DNA from 4 places in the Exiguobacterium sp. OS-77 genome. Region 3 is predicted to be linked to each of the others. Evidence: riboswitches for the same ligand, from Rfam matches in the RefSeq annotation. Region 3 holds a riboswitch; each other region holds the start of a gene.
What was found. Region 3 has a riboswitch for thiamine pyrophosphate ahead of tenA (thiaminase II). Riboswitches for the same ligand answer to the same signal wherever they lie in the genome.
Positions count from the first base shown of each region.

Region 1: it holds a riboswitch for thiamine pyrophosphate, as region 3 does, so the genes downstream of both, EXG77_RS07825 (ECF transporter S component) here and tenA (thiaminase II) in region 3, are expected to answer to the same signal.
Region 2: it holds a riboswitch for thiamine pyrophosphate, as region 3 does, so the genes downstream of both, thiD (bifunctional hydroxymethylpyrimidine kinase/phosphomethylpyrimidine kinase) here and tenA (thiaminase II) in region 3, are expected to answer to the same signal.
Region 4: it holds a riboswitch for thiamine pyrophosphate, as region 3 does, so the genes downstream of both, thiT (energy-coupled thiamine transporter ThiT) here and tenA (thiaminase II) in region 3, are expected to answer to the same signal.

Region 1 covers NZ_DF239008.1:1,558,754-1,563,752, forward strand. The annotation lists gene EXG77_RS07815 (energy-coupling factor transporter transmembrane protein EcfT) at 45-767, opposite strand; gene EXG77_RS07820 (ABC transporter ATP-binding protein) at 739-2,268, opposite strand; gene EXG77_RS07825 (ECF transporter S component) at 2,265-2,837, opposite strand; TPP riboswitch at 2,938-3,037, opposite strand; gene EXG77_RS07830 (50S ribosomal protein L25/general stress protein Ctc) at 3,133-3,810, opposite strand; gene EXG77_RS07835 (GNAT family N-acetyltransferase) at 4,103-4,999, opposite strand, start outside.
Region 2 covers NZ_DF239008.1:2,600,984-2,605,982, forward strand. The annotation lists gene EXG77_RS13355 (metalloregulator ArsR/SmtB family transcription factor) at 1-169, opposite strand, end outside; gene EXG77_RS13360 (hypothetical protein) at 226-669, opposite strand; gene thiE (thiamine phosphate synthase) at 681-1,319, opposite strand; gene thiM (hydroxyethylthiazole kinase) at 1,309-2,076, opposite strand; gene thiD (bifunctional hydroxymethylpyrimidine kinase/phosphomethylpyrimidine kinase) at 2,057-2,860, opposite strand; TPP riboswitch at 2,975-3,085, opposite strand; gene EXG77_RS13380 (murein hydrolase activator EnvC) at 3,149-4,426, opposite strand; gene EXG77_RS16640 (M23 family metallopeptidase) at 4,627-4,999, opposite strand, start outside.
Region 3 covers NZ_DF239008.1:2,194,864-2,199,862, reverse strand. The annotation lists gene abc-f (ribosomal protection-like ABC-F family protein) at 1-290, opposite strand, end outside; gene EXG77_RS11355 (DUF1002 domain-containing protein) at 570-1,451, opposite strand; TPP riboswitch at 1,645-1,751, shown strand; gene tenA (thiaminase II) at 1,826-2,521, shown strand; gene EXG77_RS11345 (hypothetical protein) at 2,573-2,869, shown strand; gene EXG77_RS11340 (glycoside hydrolase family 3 protein) at 2,900-4,816, opposite strand.
Region 4 covers NZ_DF239008.1:1,171,796-1,176,794, reverse strand. The annotation lists gene rpmB (50S ribosomal protein L28) at 42-230, shown strand; gene EXG77_RS05705 (amino acid permease) at 371-1,774, shown strand; gene EXG77_RS05700 (thiamine diphosphokinase) at 1,829-2,431, opposite strand; gene thiT (energy-coupled thiamine transporter ThiT) at 2,433-2,993, opposite strand; TPP riboswitch at 3,055-3,164, opposite strand; gene rpe (ribulose-phosphate 3-epimerase) at 3,187-3,843, opposite strand; gene rsgA (ribosome small subunit-dependent GTPase A) at 3,846-4,751, opposite strand; gene pknB (Stk1 family PASTA domain-containing Ser/Thr kinase) at 4,777-4,999, opposite strand, start outside.

The DNA of each region.
Region 1 (4,999 bases), 640 kb from region 3:
TCAATCTGTCTTGCTAGAATGTACCCGGATACGGGTGGCGGTAATCATAGACAAAAGACAAGACTGATAAACAGGAGGATGACCACGAGGTAGATAATATCCTTGCGCTGAACGACTGGCACTTCATAATATGTCCGTTCCACTGAAAAATGACGGGCTTCGAAAGCGATTGCCATCCGTTCTGCCCGCTGGATCGATCGCGAGAAGAGCGGTAAGCCGATTGATAGGAACGCATCACCAGGAAAGCGACTGTGCACGTTCCGAATCATTCGGACTCGCCGTAAGACGCGGACTTCTTCGACCAGTTGTGGCAGAAAGCGGATCCCGGCAAGGAACCCATACGCGAAGCGAGGCGACACCTTTGCCTGGTGAATTAAGCTCATCACGAACCGGGTCGCATCGGTCGTCGTGACGAAAGCGAAACTTAAGCAGACGAACGTTGCCATCCGTAAGGCAAGTAACCAGCCGTGCATGACACTTTCCGACGTGACATGAAACCAACCAAACGACCATAGAGGATTCGTTCCTTTGCCGAAGGCTGCCATCATCCAGAACGTCAATAAGAATAATAGACTGTAAGGTGCGAGTCGTTTCAAGAAATCGCGAGGACCCCACCCGGAGAGGAGTAGCAGAGCGATAGCAAAACTCAGGAACACCAACGTCTTGACCCAGTCGTTCGTTGCAATCAAGGCAAACATGATCAAAACCAATCCGCTCCCCTTAATGACAGGATTGAGTTTAGCGAACGGTGACGCGTTCGTCTGCATTGCGCTTCACCTCCTGGAATTGGTACGAAAGTGGACGTTGTAGCTGACAGCGTTCGAGTAACGGAACGTCAGCGAATAACTCGCTCGGACGTCCGTCAAAGGCAATCCGGCCTTGCTCCATGACGAGGACACGATCCGCGTATCGGGCAACGAGTTCCATATCGTGTGTTGCCATGACGAGCGTCGTTCCGTTTTGTTGTTCCGTCAACAACTGTTCCATGAGCCGCCGTGTCGTCAATCCATCCTGTCCGAACGTCGGTTCATCGAGCAACAATAAATCCTTCGTCTGCCCGAGCATCGTCGCGACGCTGAGCCGTCGTTGTTGCCCCGTACTAAGCGCAAGCGGTGACTGCTGTTTGACAGATGCGAGTTCCAGTCGTTCGAGCAACGCTGTGCGCTCATCACTCGTCGCTGCCCGGTGACTCCAGTCGATTTCCGCTTCGACTGTCAGTTTGAGAAACTGCAGATCCGGTTGTTGAAAGACATAACCAACGTGCTCATAAAAGCGTCGCCGGGAGTAACGCTGAGCCGGACGTTCCTGGAACCGATATGTTCCACGATGCGAGAGCAACCGACCGAGTGTTGCAAGCAACGTACTTTTCCCGGAGCCGTTTGCCCCGAGCAGCATCACCCATTCTCCCGTCTTCAGGGAAAATGTCGCATCGGTCAGCGGGTAAGGTGCTTTCGTCGATAATGCAGCGACGTGTAACAAGGGAATGCCTGCAGTAGCGACTGGAGGAAGCACATGAAGTCGCGCTGCTTGTGGTCCATCTATGGGTAACGTCTCTAACGTGTACGGATACAAAGAGGGAACAGCGATCCCTTTCGATTGAAGATCCGTATACGCCTGCGGGAACAAATCCTGCGGATGCGCCGTTGCAGTCACCGATCCGTCCTCAAGTAAGACGATTTTGTCGATGTAAGGTAAACAGACATCGAGTTGGTGTTCGATCAAGACGATCGTTAAATCATGTTCTTTCTGAATCCGAAAGATCAACGCCATCAGCTCGTGTTGCCCGATCGGGTCAATCTGAGCTGTTGGTTCATCGAGTAATAAGATCGTCGGCTCAAGTGCCAGGACCGCGGCGAGCGCGAGGCGTTGTTTCATCCCCCCGGATAGACTCGCGATTGGTGTCGAGAAGGGGAGAGGGAGACCAACGAGTGCGAGTAAGCGTTCAATGCGTTCCTCCATCTCTGCGCGTGGAATCGACCGGTTTTCTAAGCTAAAAGCGATTTCCCGTCCGATCGTTTCCATGCAGAACTGTTCTTCTGGATTTTGGAACAGCACTCCGACCGAACCGGACCGGGTAACGGTTCCAGTCTGTTCGACTTCAATCGTCTCTGGTGTCAGTCCGGCTAGGGCATGAAGCAGTGTCGTCTTGCCACTCCCGCTTCGTCCGAGCAGAAGGGTCGTTCCTTGCTCGATCGTCAGCGATACATGATCGAGCACCGACTTCATCTGACCGGGGTAGCGGATGCTGAGATCGTCGACAGTAATCATGCGACTTCCCGTTTCGCACGTCCTGCCGCAAACCCGTTCAAGACACCGGTCGCAACAAGGCGACGGACGAGAATCGCTGCAAGCAAGCCGCCCAGTAATGCGCCACTAATTAATTGTAAGCCAGTTGTCGCAAGCAACGTCGTCGTCGTGTAGTAACCGAATCCGTTCGCGATCAGACTATAGACAATGCTACCAATCGCGGCTCCAACACCCGATAACATCAATGTCCATGTGTCATAACGGCGATAACGCGTCATCGCAAAGACGATTTCCGCACCAAGCCCTTGGCATACCCCGATCAGTAGAGCCGATAAACCAAAGTGACTACCCGTGAACAGCTCGACGGCTGCCGCGACGATTTCCGCGATGAGAGCGGCACCTGGTTTTTGAATGATTGCTGCGACGAGCGGGCTCGCGATGATCCAGATCCCAAACATCCAGTTGGCACCGACAGGTCCGAAGATCGCAGACATCGGTAACCAGAGTGTTGACCAACCAAGATAGATGACCCCGCAAGCGACGGCGAGCATCATCATGACCATAATTTCTTTCATTTTCCAGTTTTGCATTAGGTACGTCCTCCTTAGAATGGGGGAGACGCCAAAAAAGACCGCCCTCCGTAAAAAAGAGAGCGGTCCTCAGAAAAACTGCGCGCAGCAGGAGTCATTGGATGTGATCGCTCCACTTTCCTACGCTAGTATGAACTAGATCAGGTTCGAAGGGTCCGAAGTGAATCGTCTCAGCCAAATGGGCTCCCCTAGTGGATATGGTAATAGGTGATACGCTGTTCACTTTAGGCAATCTTCTGTCTATTGTCAAGACACAAAAAAACGATACGCCACGAAGGGCGTATCGTCAAACGACTTATTTGTTGTCTTCGTTCTCTTCTTTTGCTTCTTCTGAAGACTCTTCCGTAGCTTCCGCTTCGTTGTCTTCACCAGCTTCCGCTTGTGCCTCAGCTTCTGCTTCTTCGATTTCCTCAAGCTCTTGTTCAAGCGTTGATTCGACGACAGCTGCGACTTGAATGTCGCCTTCTGTGACGATACGGAAATCTTTTTGTTCTGGAAGATCAGCAACAGAAATCGAATCGCCGATTTCGAGGTTCGTGACGTCGACTTCGACGTTCTCTGGTAATTTATCTGGTGTAGCTGCGACTGTTACTTTAAAGAGTGTCTGTGACAGGAATCCACCGACTTTAGCGCCAGCTGCTTCGCCGACGAGTACGACGTCTGCTTCGACTTCTGTCTCTTCATCCATTTTAACGGCGATGAATTCAACGTGATCGACAGTTGGTGTGAAGACATCCATATCACGACGGTTGATCAAGACGTTAATATTTTTACCGTCGAGTTTCAGTGAAATCAAGACGTTCTCACCGTTTTCTCGAACGATTTTAAGCAATTCTTTTTCTTCGAATGAGATTGGTGTACTTTCCACTTTGTAACCATACACGACACCAAGAGCTTTTCCTTCATGACGTAATTGTTTACGGAGTGAGCGTGGACGTACCTCGCGTTTTTCGGCTGTTAATTTAACTGACATGTTCATTTCCCCCTTGAATTTGGTATAGCCCTCAAAAGGTAATGAATGTAGGAGCAGGACAAGTCCTGAACAATATGAAACATGCTAAGACAATCGGTTTCAGACTCGCTTTGAATCTGACGCTTTCGTGACTTTGCATTTCTCTCCCAGGTCATTACGCTGATATTGAGAAACATGTGTGAGTAAGTCACCGGTTTGATGCGGTGCTAGTGAGTTTATACCCCTATGTTTTAAATCCTTAAACCTCTATTTTTTATTTTTTAAAGTCGAAAGACCTCCAAACCGCTTGAAATCAAGGGTTAAGAGGTCTTTCATTTTTTTCATTTTTTATGGTGATGCGTTGGTTTTCACGGACTAATACTCGGATGAGACGTTCGATGTGCCGCATCGTCGTCTGTCCCATCGTTGAGATTTGGAGCCATTGATTATGGACGAGATAGTCGCTTTCATATTGAACATGATAGCCCTGGATCCGGAGAGCGTCTCCTAAAGCGGTTGCCGACGGATGGACGATCGTCAGAATTCCCGGCGCTTGTGCTTCTTGAGTCGCAAGCAGGTTAAAACCAGTCGCTCGAACGACCTGTTCGAGATAAGTCATCTTGATGGCGGCTTGATCGAGATCAAGGGCATCGAGCGCTGCCTGACAAGCCAGCAACAAGTTCGATGAGCCGGAAAAGGCGACGCCTTCCGCATAGAGTCCGAGATCCAGATAACGTGGAACACGTGGAGAAGGTAGGATGCAGTCTGTATGACCGATGAACGCAAGACCCGGTAAACCTCCAATTGCCTTTCCGGAGACGGTCGTGACGAATCTGCAGCCAGCGTATGAGAAACGTCCGGTCCCGACGGCGCTGATCGCATCGACGATGAGTGCGGTTCGTTGATTTAACAGCGCTTTTACCGCATCGAGATCGTAGAGAACGCCCGTAGACGTCTCACAATGCGTCAACCAAATCCAGTCGTACTCCGTTTGATGCAGCTGGCTTGCGAGCTGTTCTAATTCGATTGGGTGACCGGACGGAAGCAGGTGGATATCAAATGACTTTCCTGCTCGTGCCGCGTGATCGATCAAGCGTTGACCGAACTCGCCACCGTTTAGGATCAATCCATGTCCACTCAGTTGTTGTGCGACAATATCGTTGGCGAGGGTGCCACTGCCAACAGCCATCGAGACATGTGGCAAATCCAG
Region 2 (4,999 bases), 410 kb from region 3:
ATAGTTCTTCTTCAATCGTCAACGCATAAACGATTCGCAGTCGTGTCGCATCCGAAAGAATCTTAAATAGCTTTCCGATTTCAAGTGTTGGGATCGTATCCACGACTTGTCCGATTTCAGACGCACGTTGTTCGTCAATCGCAATCGTTTCACAACGGGGAATATCCATGTCCGTCACCTCGTTTTTACCTATATTGCACCATGGGAAAACAGAACATTGCAAGTTTAGCGCATGCGCCTACGAATGAGCCAAAATACAAACCATCCTCCAACATAATCTCCGATATCCCAGACGATTCGATTTTGATCGACAGCGCGTACGCCGATATCAATGATTTTCGTACTCTCTAATCGGTTCGAATAGCGCTGTCGTAGCCGAGTCGGAATCGGTAGACGAAGAAGTACCCGGTAATAGATGTCTAAATGAGTATGTCCCCAAATTTCCGTCGCAATCGAGCTCGTTTTAATATACAACGGACGTTTGTAGCGTCTTTCATACTTTTCTTTCAATAAAAGGGCCATCTCATAAGATATACGATTAGGACGCGGAAATAAGACTTTTCCTAGATGGTAGATCCCCTGATTATCGACTCGAATGATTTGTGGTTCTAACCGATATCGAATCCAATAGCCGCGAAAACGGATCGTCTGCCATTTCAATACAATCACCTCTGAACGGATTATACCCTGTTCTGAAGTGATTGATGCCATTCTCGCACAGCATCTGTCATTTGCTGCGCAGCGAGTTGCCGATCTTCTTTAGCGAAAATTTCTGAAATGACGGCGTACCCTTCTAGCGGGATGGGAAGGGTGGAGACATTTGTTGCTGTGATTCCACCAATACCGATTAGAGGTAATCGTACGGCTTCCCGAATCGCCTGAAGCATCGTATGCGACATGGAATCAGCGTCCGCTTTGGATGACGTCGCAAATAGAGATCCCACGCCTAAATAAGAGGCTCCGTCTCGTTCTGCTTCAATCGCTTGTGCAACAGTGGCTACCGACACACCAATTACAGCATCTGGTAAAAGGCGACGTGCTGCGGTTAAAGGAATGTCTTCTTGTCCGATATGCAAACCAGCTCCGACGAGTAACGCGATATCGATCCGGTCATTGATGATCAAAGGAATGTCGTGTCGATCCGTCAGTCTCTTCAACCGAACTGCCTGATCGTAGAATTCCTTTCCTTGTGCGGTTTTTTCTCGTAGTTGCACGATCGTCGCACCACCTAAAACAGCTTCCTCAACGACCGTCTCGATCGCGACGCCAGGATGGTACCGACGATCCGTCACTGCATAGATGGAGTAATCAATTGACACGTTCTGTCACCTCCACCAGTTCTTGCTCCGTCATGAGGCTGATCGCATTGAACAATTCTCGTTTAAAATCACCAAGACCTTGCGCAGAGACTGCTTGTTCTCCTGCTTTTCCCATGACGAATGTTCCGTGAACAGCCGCCTCAAACGCCGTATATCCTGCGCCGAGGAAGCTCGCAATCAAGGAAGCCGTCATACAGCCCGTACCCGTGATGTCTCCTAGACGAGGTGTTCCTACATGTAATTCCATTTCGCGCGTTCCATCCGTGATATAGTCGTTCGGACCTGTCACGACGAGGACAGATTTGTGTTTGCGAGCGAATGCACGAATACTTTCTCGATCCATCATTGCATCTCCCGCAGCATCGACTCCCTTAGTTCGTCCGTCTTCCCCAAGTAACGTCTTGATTTCAGAAGTATTTCCTTTGATGACCGTACACCCGAGATCAATGAGTTCTTTAGAAAAGGCAGTACGTAATGTCGTTGACCCTGCTCCAACTGGATCAAGAACGATCGGGACATTCAAACGTCCCGCTTCACGGGCTGCAAGTCGTTGAGCTGCTTGCATGTCTGCATCGATCGTACCAATGTTTAAGACAAGGGCTTGCGCGAGTCTAACCATCTCTTCTACTTCGCGAATGTCTTCCGCCATGACGGGTGATGCTCCAACAGCGAGTGTGACGTTTGCGCAGTCGTTGATCGTTACCGTGTTCGTCAGATGGTGAATGAGTGGTTTGTGTTCAAGAATGGTCGTAAACATGTGTATCCCTCCAAAGTGAATGAAAATGATGTGTCGGTCCAATACCTTGTCCGAGAGCAAATCCATGACGAATCGCCTCCGTGACATAGCTCTTTGCTTGTCTTACACTATCTGTAAAATCTTCTCCAAGCGCCATCCGCGCCGCAATCGCCGCAGATAAGGTACAACCAGTTCCATGAGTATGTTGATTGTCTAACCGTTCCGATGTGAAGCGGTGTTCTACTTCCCCATCAAACAACAAATCCGTCGCAGCTCCTGAGAGATGTCCACCTTTTAGTAATACTGCCCCTGTCTGTGTAGCTAATTGATGCATCGCCAGTCGCATTTCATCTAGATTGGTGACCGATCGTCCTGTTAAACGCTCCGCTTCCGGTAAATTTGGTGTGACGAGTGTCGCAAGCGGTAAAAGCTCCGAAATCAATGCTTGTTCAGCCTCCGTCCGTAATAAGGCATGTCCCCCTTTAGCGACCATGACGGGATCTAATATGATCGGAACTGTCTGTTTGCGGAGATGTGTAGCAATGAGACGAATCGTCTGCGCATTCGAGACCATTCCGATTTTGATCGCATCGACACGAATGTCTGAAAAAATCGACGTTAACTGGGCATCTACGATTTCTGGAGATAACTCTTCCACCGCTTGAACACCCAACGTATTTTGCGCCGTGACAGCTGTCAGGACGCTCATTCCATAAACGCCTAAAGCTGAAAATGTTTTTAAATCTGCTTGAATCCCAGCTCCACCACCGGAGTCGGATCCCGCAATCGTCAGTACATGTTTCATATTCTTTTCACCTTCCCATCGAGCAATATAAGGGAGTCGTGACCGACAAAAAAGCGTCGACCGCTGTAAAAAAGCAGTCGACGCTATACGAAAGCGTTATACACGCATTCCGGTATCCGTTCGGCTCAACTTTCCTACGCTGGTATTATCCAGTTCAGGTAATAGGGTCGAAAACAGATTGGTTTTCCTCTCAGCCGGATTCCTCCAGCTCCCCTAGTTGCTCAAGTATTCGTTTCGCCTTAACTGTAGCATAGGAAAGAAAAAAAAACGAGCCGAAGCCCGTTTTGATTACAGATATGCCAATGGATTGACTGCATTTAAAGGAGAAGAAGCACTGTATTGATAGCCTCCGACATGTAGTTCGAAATGTAAGTGTGGTCCTGTTGAATTCCCTGTACTACCAAGTGTTCCGACTTGCTGACCTTGAGAGACCGTTTGTCCTGCATGAACAGATAATGAGCTCATATGAGCGTAAACCGTCGTATAGACTTTTCCATCCAAGAAATGTGAAATCATGACGTGGTTTCCGTAAGGTCCACCACCTGATGCTGTAATGACGGTTCCGGCTGCTGCTGCGACGATCGGAGATCCGACGGGACCTTTGAAATCGACGCCATTATGGAATGTATAACCGTTTGCTCCACTAGCTGGTCCGAATCCTTGTGATACCCCACCAGAAGATGGTCGGACAAATTTCCCACCACCTGAAGCGATTGGTGTTGTATCTGAACTTGTTGATTCTGTATTCTTATTGGCTTGTTTTGCTGCTTGAGCACTTGCTTTAGCCGCTTTTTCAGCTGCCGCTTTCTCTGCTGCTGCTTTTTCAGCCGCTGCTTTAGCCGCTGCCTTCGCTGCCGCAATCGCACGTTCTTGCGCTTCGAGAGTCGCTTGCAGTTCTTTTGCGTCTAACAGTTCTGTCGTAAACTTCGTCTTCCCTTTTCGTAATTTTTTGAGTGTAGCACTACGCTCTTTCATTTGAACTTTTAACGCTTTTTTTTGTTCAAGCAATACTTTCTTTTCTTGCATTTGCTCCGCTTTTTTCTCAACAAGTGCTTGTTTTGCTTCTGCTAATTTTTGTTGTGTCGCGATGTAATCTGAAATCATTTTATCATCTTGTTCAGCAATCTTTTTACCCGCCATGACACGGCTGAATAAATCACCTAAATCCTTTGATCCAAAAATGACTTCTTCCCACTTAATCGAGTTTCCATCGTTTTCTTGGAAAACACGTAAACGATCACCGAGTAGTTCTTCCTGCTTCTGTAGCATCTCCTCGTAACGAACGATGTCTGCCTTTAACTCATCGATTCGATTGCTTAACTGTTTAATTTGTTTATTTTTTTCGGAAACTTGGAAAATCTTTTCGTTAATCGCTGCGTCGATTCGATTGATTTGACGTTGTTCTTTTGAAATTTTAGCTTCTTGCTTTTTAATCTCTTTTTCTAATTTACGTTGTTCAGCGGCATTTTCAGCCTTTTTTTCTTTAATCGTTGCTGCCGCGATCGGTTGTGTACCTGTTGTAAGTAATGCCCCTAAAACAATGGTAGAAATTAGTTTTTTTAGCATATATCGTTTTCCTCACTTATGTATTTTCATTTTTTATTATAGTATTCAAGTTTCTCTCATATCTGAAATAGATTATAGCACCCTAATCGTTTCAAAAAAATTTCATTTACATTTCAAGTGAAAACGTTTTTTTGTAATATATATATTTCTTATCAAATATAAAAAAAAGAATCGTTGCATATGCAACGATTCTTAACTGTTTAAAACATAGTCATTGGATTTACTGAGTTAGCTGGACCTGTTGCACTGTAGCTGTATCCACCAACGTGAATTTCGAAGTGCAAGTGTGGACCTGTTGAGTTTCCTGTGCTACCACGTGTACCGATTTGTTGACCTTGGCTGACGCGTTGACCTGCACTAGCGTTCAATGAACTCATATGTGCATAGACTGTCGTATATGTCTTCCCGTTCAATTGGTGAGCAATCATGATGTGATTTCCGTAAGGTCCGCCACCTGATGCTGTAATGACTGTACCAGTTGCAGCTGCCACGATTGGCGTGCCAACTGGACCACCGAAATCAATCCCGTTATGGAACGTATAACCGTTTTCTCCGCCTGCAGAACCATACCCT
Region 3 (4,999 bases):
CGGATCGCAAGAGTCTCTGCAAACGCTGTCCAAAGGACGTCGAGTCCGGTCATCGTTTCACTATATACAGGAAGTTGTTCCAAGTAGCCGATCGTCAAACCGTTCTTTTGATAGATGACACCACCGTCCGGTTGCTCGAGGCGAGCAAGCAAGCGGAGTAATGTCGTCTTACCACTCCCGTTTCGTCCAATCAGACCGACACGGTCGTGTTCGTTTAAGAAGAGGGAAACATCCGCTAAGATCGTCTCGCCTCCGAATTGTTTTGTCAGGTGTTGAATGTCGCAAATCATCATATTCAATTGATCCTTTCGCGCGCATCAAAAAAGGAGAGCGCAAATAGCACTCTCCCTAACGTGTGAAAGATGCGCTTTGCAGTATTTTTCATTCATGAAGTTCTTAAAAAAGGACAGACGGGTGCCTTAGAACGCCATTTCATGAAAAATCGCGCGCAACAGATACAATTGTTCCATCAACCAGTGTTTGCACGCGGCAAAGTCCATCTTTTCACACCACCTTTCGTTTCAGATACATCTAGTTTACTATTTTTTTGTCAGTTACGGAAGTCTGAATTATTTGAACACACCCGCGATTGAACTGAAGAAGTCACTGAGTCCATCAAATAATTTAGCGAAAAATCCTTTCGTTTCTTCTGAAGTTGCGAACGCGTGGATGTCTTGTCCCGCATTTTTCAATCCACTCTCGATTTGTCCCCAGTTGATGTTCGCTTGCTCCATTTGATTGAACAGATTCGTCAGCCGGTCCATTTGTGCGTCAGACAATTGGATATTGTTGTTTTGAATGACTTGGACGATCAGGTTTTCGATTTCGACTTTGGTTTCCGGTTTTTGATTGGCGATCTCAGCCTTGATCTCATTCATCAAGTCAGCCACCTTATCCGTTCCAACGGTTTTCCCGACGTCTGATGTGACTGATAATTCTTGCTGTGCTAGATCCTTGCGTTCGTCACTTAACTTAATCCCGGTTTCAGCGGAAGTTTGATCGTACGCCTTCATGATTCCTGTCAAGGCGGATGTCCCGGTCACCTTGTAAGGGGAAGTAATCGTGATGTCGGCATCTTTGACACCCGCTGTGACGAGAGCGTTGAGATACATATCCTTCGTCACCCATGTGATGTTTTCCGTCGAGACGGAGAGTCCATCTCCTTTTTCCGTCAGTTCGATTTTAGCCGACGAATACATGTTGCCGCCTTTTTGCGACTGTGGGATGTTTTTCCCGAGATATTTTTCCTCGTCAGCAGAAGTTGCGATGATCGGTGTAATCCCTTCCGGTGCATTGAGACGTGAAAGCACCCATGCTTTATCTTTTGCGCCGAGCGACTCCCCGAGTGTGACGATCGTCTTATCGACGACTTGTTCGGCGGATGCGGCTGTTGGGAGTAATAAAGCAGAAGCGATAACGGCTGATGCCATGATTTTTGTTGGTGTATGCATAATGAAATCCTCCAATTGTAAGTAACAGAATGAATTATAGTATCAGGTACTAAATTTAGTGTACGGGAACGATGTCTGTTCGGAATCGGTCTGCAGATGGAGACGATATCCGTCTTCTGACACTCCATAGTATAGCGAAAAGGAGACAACTTGACTTCCGTTTTCAGCATGCTATAGTGAATTTGAATCGAATAATGACCACTAGGGGAGTCGGTAGACCGACTGAGACGAACGAAGACGTTCGGACCCTTTGAACCTGATTAAGTTCGTACTTACGGAGGGAAGTGGCGTCAAGTCTTGTTCTTCTTGCGCCATGCCCGTGTGTTTCGGGGTGGTGTTTTTTCGTTTCATAACTAAACGAGGAGGATGAGATCATGACATTCACACAAGAAATCAAACAAGCGGCACAAGCGTATTGGGATAGTAGTTTTACGCACCCATTCGTACAAGGAATCGGGGAGGGGACGTTACCGCTCTCGAAATTTCGGCATTACGTCATGCAGGATGCCTATTACTTAAAACACTTTGCGAAGATTCAAGCGAAGGCAGCGTCAAAAGCAGACGACTTCGCGACGATTGCGACACTTGCCGAGCATGCTACTTCGACTTACGAGGCAGAGTTGAGCTTACATCAATCATTTTTTGAGCCGCTCGGTATTACGGCAGCAGATCTTGAAGCATTTGAACCGGCACCGACAGCATATGCGTATGTCTCGCACATGCATCATGCGAGTGAAGGAACGCTCGGTGAGACGATTGCTGCCATCTTGCCATGTTACTGGTTGTATTATGAAGTCGGGCAACAATTACTAACGTGTACACCGGAAGAAAAAATCTATCAGCAATGGATCGACACGTATAGCTCGGAATGGTTTGAAAAGGTCGTCTTTGAACAGATTGCACGGCTTGATGCGCTGGCGGAGCAAGCGAGCCCGACGGAACGCGAGCGGATGAAACGTCATTTCGTGACGAGTTGTTACTATGAGTTACTCTTCTGGCACATGGGGTGGACGGAAGAGACATTTGCATCAGTTTACGAAACGATTCCAGCACGAGCGGTATCTTCTTGAATCACTAGATGGTAGAATTAGGAATACCATTTAGTGAGAGTAGGGATTGGAATGGAAATCATCGTGATCGCACTTGTGATCCTCGCGGCATATGCTATGCAACGAATGCTTGGTAAAGTCAAAGTAAGATTTGTAGGACTTATCATCCCAACGTTGATCGTATTATCCGGTATATCCGCATCGACTCGAAACTTCAAGGTAGCGTATAGCATGGGAAGCTATATTTCTGCTGTTCTTGTCATCGTCGTCTATGCACTGCTGACTTATTGGTTATACCGCGTCTACCATCGTGCGAAAGAAGAAGCTGAATATCCGTATCAATCATTAAAAGACCGAGGCATCCTTTAAGGAGCTTCGGTCTTTTGGTGTATCACGTCATCATTTTTTCCAGTTTTTAAAGCCGTCACCGAATTCGAGATGCAGTTGATCGGTAAAGACACCGTTCTTAAAGACCGGCACATCAACCGGTAAAGTGCCTTGCGGTTTGAACGTTCCGAAGATCGCTCTGATACCTGCAGGCAGGTTCGGTCCCGCTGATTTTAGATTGCCTGCTTCGGAGTCTGGACCGTTTGGATCGCCTTTGAAGCCATAGACGAGGACGTGTGCCGGTGCGTCCGGTTGTACGGCGACATCGTATGGGTTACGGAGACTGAGCAGGACGGATGGTGTATCCGTTTGTTTCGCATAGCGGAAGATCGAAGCCGGAATCGCTTGTTCTGGTGCAGTAGGTAGTAGTTTAGCACTCGTGTTGACGTTGGAACCGACGATGATGTAATCTGCTGCATCGAGTTGCGCCCGTAATGTCGGGTTTTGGTCGAGCGGTAGCGTAGTAGCCGAGTAATTCGCTGTCGTCACGTGCCAGTTCCGATTCTTCGGTAGGGAAGCGATCGTTTTTTTCATGCTGTCCGTTTGATCCGCCGCAGGAGCGATCACAAGAACGTTGGCATTCTTTTTCGGTTTGAATGGTAAGGTCCGCTGATCATTTTTCACGAGTGTGACCGCGGCTTCCGTCATCGCACGTTCTTTTGCTTTATGCTCGGGACTACCGACGATTTGGTTCGATTGCGCGATTTTTTCAGCTAGGGATGTCGTGTCAGTCGTACCGTTCCAAATTCCGCGTTCTGCTTTCAGTGTCAGAATCCGCTCAACCGATTGATCGATCCGTTCCTCTGAGAGGCGACCATCTTTGACTGCTGCGATCACATCCTTGAAAATCCGGTCGAGTTTTGTGACATCCTGCTCGGAACGAAGGATCGTCGGCATGAGCGCGATATCGACACCGGCGTCAAACGTCTTTAAGACGGCTTCTGATTCCGTGAAGTTGTCGGCGATCGCCTGCATGTTCAACGCGTCTGTGATGACGATGCCATCGTAACCAAGTTTTTCGCGCAGTACGCCCGTGATGACATCATCCGATAACGTCGCAGGTAAAGGGAAGGTAACATTTGTCGACGTGACAACTTCAGGTTCGATTTGCGGCATCCCGATGTGTCCTGTCATGATCATATCGATGTCTTCAGCAATAGCTCGCTTGAACGGTACGAGCTCGACTTGTTCTAGCTCCTGCAGGGACCGGTCAACGACCGGTAATCCATAGTGGGAATCGGTCGCCGTATCGCCGTGACCCGGGAAGTGTTTGGCGGTCGCCGCGACACCTTCAGACTGAATTCCCTTCATTAGAGCGGAACCGAGTGTGCCGACGAGCGCCGGATCACTCGAGAACGAGCGGACACCAATGACAGGATTTCCAGGATTGCTGTTGACGTCGAGAACCGGACCAAAGTTGACATTGATGCCGAGCGCACGCAGTTCCGAACCGATGATATGACCGGCATCATTGGCATATGTGCTACTGCGGGTCGCACCTAACGCCATGTTGCCAGGTAAGTTCGTCCCTGTTCCGAGCCGAGTAACGATTCCACCTTCTTGGTCGATCGTGACGAAGAGCGGAATATCGTTGCTAGCGTCTTGTTTGACGACTTCTTGCAGATCATGAACGAGTTTCGTCGTCTGTTCGGTTTCGCTGACGTTCTCAGCAAACAAGATGACGCCGCCTAAATCATAGCGATCGATGATGTTCGCGACTTCTGGGGCAAGCGACGTATGATTGCTGCCATTCCACTGCCGGAAGTCCGGCATGATCATCTGCCCGATTTTTTGTTCGAGTGTCATCGTGTCGATTTTGTGACTGATCCGATCGGCTGAAGATCCTGCCTCTGCCATGACAGGTAAACTACTTGAGACGAGTACTGCTGCGAGTCCGGCTGTTAACGTGAACTGTCCGATTTTTTTCATGATGTACGTCCTCCTTTAGTCAAACCGTGACTGGAATTCTTTTCAATACGGACAGTATAGCAAGGTGTTTGTTTTAAAACAATATTTTATTTGTGAACGATTTCAAATTGAAATAAATTTCAAAGGTGTTTTTAGACAAACTGACTTGAATGAAAAAAAGTGACTCCCCCTGAAGAGGAATCA
Region 4 (4,999 bases), 1.0 Mb from region 3:
ATTAGGACGAACGCAAAACAACATAAAAGGAGGCGGAACGCATGGCACGTAAATGCTACGTTACTGGGAAATCGCCAAAGTCGGGTAACAACCGTTCACACGCATTGAACAAAACAAAACGTACTTGGGGAGTCAACGTACAAAAAGTACGTATCCTCGTCGACGGTAAGCCGAAAAAGGTTTGGGTTTCAGCTCGAGCTCTTAAATCAGGTAAAGTCGAACGCGTATAAGGCGCAACCACCGGATGGGAATCTTCCCTTCCGGTTTTTTTATGCCCTCATTTATTTTTCTCATAAACTAATTGTCGCTTTTATTGAAAACGCTTACAATAGGAACGTACTTTATTTTGTCAGAATTGGGGGAAGTCATCATGCAACTCAAACGAGAGATGACGAGTCGACATCTGTTCATGATTTCACTTGGCGGAATCATCGGAACAGGCTTATTTTTAGGGTCAGGATTAACGATTTCACAAGCAGGACCTCTCGGGGCGGTCCTCAGTTACATCGTGGGTGGGACCATCATGTATCTGACAATGTTATGTCTAGGGGAATTAGCGGTCTATCTGCCGGTCTCGGGGTCATTTCAGACCTATACGACCCGCTTCATCGGACCAGGGATCGGCTTTGCCGTCGGTTGGATTTATTGGCTCGGCTGGGCCGTGACGGTGGCACTCGAAATCACAGCTGCCGGCAGTTTAATGGACCGCTGGTTTCCGAATGTACCCGTCGTCGTCTGGTGTACCGCCTTTACGGTCTTGCTGTTCGGTCTGAATGCCGTCTCCGCCAAAGCATTCGGTGAAGCTGAATTCTGGTTCTCGAGTTTGAAGGTCCTCGCGATCCTATTCTTCATCATTTTAGGTGGCGCTGCTTGGTTCGGCTGGTTACCGATGGAAGCAGATCGCCCAACATCGTTATTCGCTAACTTTACGGCAAGCGGTTGGTTTCCAAACGGGATTCTTGGTGTCTTGACGACGATGATCGCCGTCAACTTCGCCTTCCAAGGAACGGAATTGATCGGTGTTGCGGCTGGGGAGTCCGACACGCCAGAAAAATCGATTCCAAAAGCGATCCGCAATACAGTCTGGCGGACGTTCATCTTCTTCGTCTTATCGATTACGATCGTTGGTGCATTAATTCCGTATGAGACGGCTGGCGGAGTCAGCAGTCCGTTCATCATGGTCTTTGATGCGATCGGCATTCCGTACGCTGCTGATTTGATGAATATCGTCGTCTTGACGGCACTATTATCCGTCGGAAACTCCGGATTATATGCGGCGACTCGGATGTTATGGGCAATGGCGCAAGAAGGGATGATTTCAAAGAAATTATCTTACGTCAATGCACGTGGTGTGCCAATGCGTGCTTTACTCTTTACGATGATGTTCGCGATGTTATCGCTTCTGACCGCATTTTTCGCAGAAGATACCGTCTTCATTTGGCTCTTGTCCTTAGCCGGACTCGGGGCTCAAGTCGGCTGGATTTCGATCTCTGCTTCTCAGCTTGCATTTCGTCGTCAGTTCGTCCGAAACGGACACGATGTATCCGAACTGAAATTCAAGACACCACTCTATCCGGTGTTACCACTGATTTCGTTGACACTTAACGTCGTCGTCCTCGTCAGTCTTGCGTTTCAAGCGGATCAACGAATCGCTCTATACATTGGTGTTCCTTTCTTCCTTGTCATGTGGGGAAGTTATCATCTCTTCGTCAAAGGAAAACATCTATCCGCTCAAAGCGACATCCGTGTCGCCCCTTCTCAACTCGAAGAATAATTTCACACAAAAAGAGGTCGCGGAGTCATCCACGGCCTCTTTCCTATGATTGCGCTATTCCTTAAGCGTCCGCATCATCAATAGTTCTCCTTGATGGAGCTCTACCTTCGCTTCTGACGCACACCATTCATTACTGACGGTCAAGGAACCTCCGACCGGTACTGGATGTGCATCAAGTGGATATTTGACTCCGGATAAGCTTAAAGTCGATGGTACGAGTGGAATGAACGAAAGATAATAATAGCTCCCTGCTTCGACTGCATACGTTCCCTCAGCCAAGTATCGTACCTCTTCTCGTTTCGTCACGAGTCGTGCCTCTGGGTATCGCTTCAATAAATATACATTTTGGACGGTCATGTCGAGCCGCCCACCTGTCGCCCCGATAATGAAGGTATCCTCAAACTGTTTCTTCTCTGAGACTGTACGAAGTGCCAGTTCGAGATCCGTTTCATCTTTCTCGGCCGGATGAACGATTGCCCCTTCTGGTACATAACCAAGCGAATCAAAATCACCAATCGTCAGGTCGCATGTCAGCCCAAACGATTCAATCGTCTGAACACCACCGTCAACACCGACGATAAAATCACCTGGCTGACAAAACGTCCGTAAATCCGGCGCTTCTTCTCGCGGACCGGCACAGACGAGAATCGCCCGCATCTCAGACGCCTCGTGCCGAATAACGTAGTAAGCGTGGCGCAGTCGTGAATAAAAGACCCGCAACGACACCACAAAGAACGTAAGACGGTACCATGTATGTCGCGTTATAAATCAATGAATACGGTACGACTGGACCTTCGGCATACTCGGCAAAAAAGACGATTCCACTGATGACATGACAGATATAACGGAGTCCTGCGCCTAATAACGTCGCCAGGAGAACGAACGCCATCAAGCTTTTCTTTTGTCCATTGCGCGCGGCTAGTCTGACTTGACGCGCGAACAGACCACTTAATCCGACGACACCATACGCAATCGTATAGTCAAGCATCGGTTGAACGATCGTCAAGACTTGTGGAGCGAACATCAATTGAATCGTACCGACAAGCGCTCCCGTAACGACCCCTCCAACGACACCGTGGCGAAATGCCATGACGAAGATCGGTAACATCGCTAAGCTGATTGAGCCTCCTTGTGGCATTTTGAATGGAATCAGTAAATCAAAGACGACTCCGAGACTGGCAAAGATGGCAATTTCCATCATCATTTGTAACCGTTTCATGTTATTATTCCTCCTTCATTGTACGAGAGGACGCAAAAAGGCAGTACGACGAACGCCGTACTGCCTGCGTGCGCCACATCCCTACGTCCGTTTGAACGGAACAGGTTCGAAGGGTTAAAGTCTAAAAGACTCCTCTCAGCCGCTTTTCAAGCGACACCCCTTGCGGTCATCATATTTCGTTTTCTCGTTCTTATTATACGGCAGCCCCTTGACGAATGCTAGTGATCGCTTCCGCATAATCTGGTGCATTGTAGATTGCTGATCCTGCGACGAGAACGTTCGCACCGTTATCGATGCAAAGCTTTGCCGTTTCCGGATTGACGCCACCGTCAATCTCGATTTCAAATGTCAGACCACGATCTGCTTTCATTTGCGCAAGTGCTGCGAGTTTCGGCATGACACGCTCGATGAAGGCTTGTCCACCGAAGCCCGGATTGACCGTCATCAATAAAACCATATCGACATCCTCAAGGACGTGTTCAATCGTTGATAATGGCGTATGGGGATTCAAGACGACTCCTGCCTTTGCGCCCGCTGCTTTGATTTGTTGCAAGACACGATGGACATGATTCGTCGCTTCGACGTGGAACGTCACGATGTCAGCCCCTGCCTTGACGAAATCTTCAACGAAACGTTCTGGCTGGTCAATCATCAAATGGACATCGAGAATCATATCCGTCTTTTGACGTAAGCTGCTAAGCACAGGTAATCCAAATGAGATGTTCGGTACGAACTGACCGTCCATGACATCAAAATGGATATAGTCCGCGCCTGCTGCTTCGACTGCTTTGACATCACGCTCAAGATTCGCAAAATCTGCTGATAAGATCGATGGTGCAATTTTAATCATCTTCAATACCTCCGGGCTCGATTCTTGATTTCGTCTATAAACATACCATAGTTCTCATAACGAGAGGACATGATTTCTTGGGCTTCGACGGCTTCCTTGACGGCACAACCGGGTTCATTCAAATGCAAGCAACCTCGGTATTTACAATCATCTTGTACAGCGACGAATTCAGGAAAACTCCACCGTACATCCTCGATTTCCATATCATACGGAAAATCGAGGTTCGAGAAACCTGGCGTATCGGCAATCAATCCTTCGGCAAGCGGCATTAATGTGACGTGGCGCGTCGTATGACGTCCGCGTCCGAGTGATTTCGAGATCGCACTTGTTTCTAAATCAAGAGAGGGCTCCAGTGCATTGAGCAATGAACTTTTCCCGACACCGGATTGTCCGGCGAGAACGCTCGTTTTTCCAGCAAGTAACGGACGGACTTGCTCAACACCCGTCAACGTCTCACTTGATGTCTCGATGACCGTATACCCAATCTTCCGGTAAGCGGCAATCGCCTCTCGGACAGCCGGTCCTTTGACTTCGTCAAGTAAATCCATCTTCGTTAACAGGATGACGGGTTGGATTTCCTTCGCTTCGATCAAGACGAGAAATCGGTCGAGTAGATGCGCTGAAAAATCAGGTTCTGCCGCCGAGACGACAAGCAACGCTTGATCGATATTCGCGACAGGCGGGCGTACTAAAAAGTTGTCCCGCTCCTTCACTTCGAGAATGTACCCGGTCTCACTTTCGATATGAAGCACGACTTCATCTCCGACGACTGGACTGATGCCGCGTTTTCGGAAATTTCCTCTTGCTCGTGAACGAACTTCTCCTTCTGGTGTCATGACATCATAAAAGCCGCCCTGCAGGCGTATGATCGTTCCTTCTCGATTCTCTTCGATGCGTTGTTCCGTCATCCTATGCACTCCTTTTTTATCACATTCATTGTGCGTCTTTTGCTTGATTGTACGTGATGGTTTTTGAACGATACACCGTATCGTCTTTATAGATCGTAATTTTGCCTTCTTCACCCGGATCAATCGTTAATGGCACGTCGAATGTCTCATCTTGATCAATTGATTCCTCGATGACGGTCCGCTTCCCTTTCGCGTCTTCCGTCTCGATTCGGATGACTTGTTTCGGCGGAGCCTCTTCTTCATCTTCA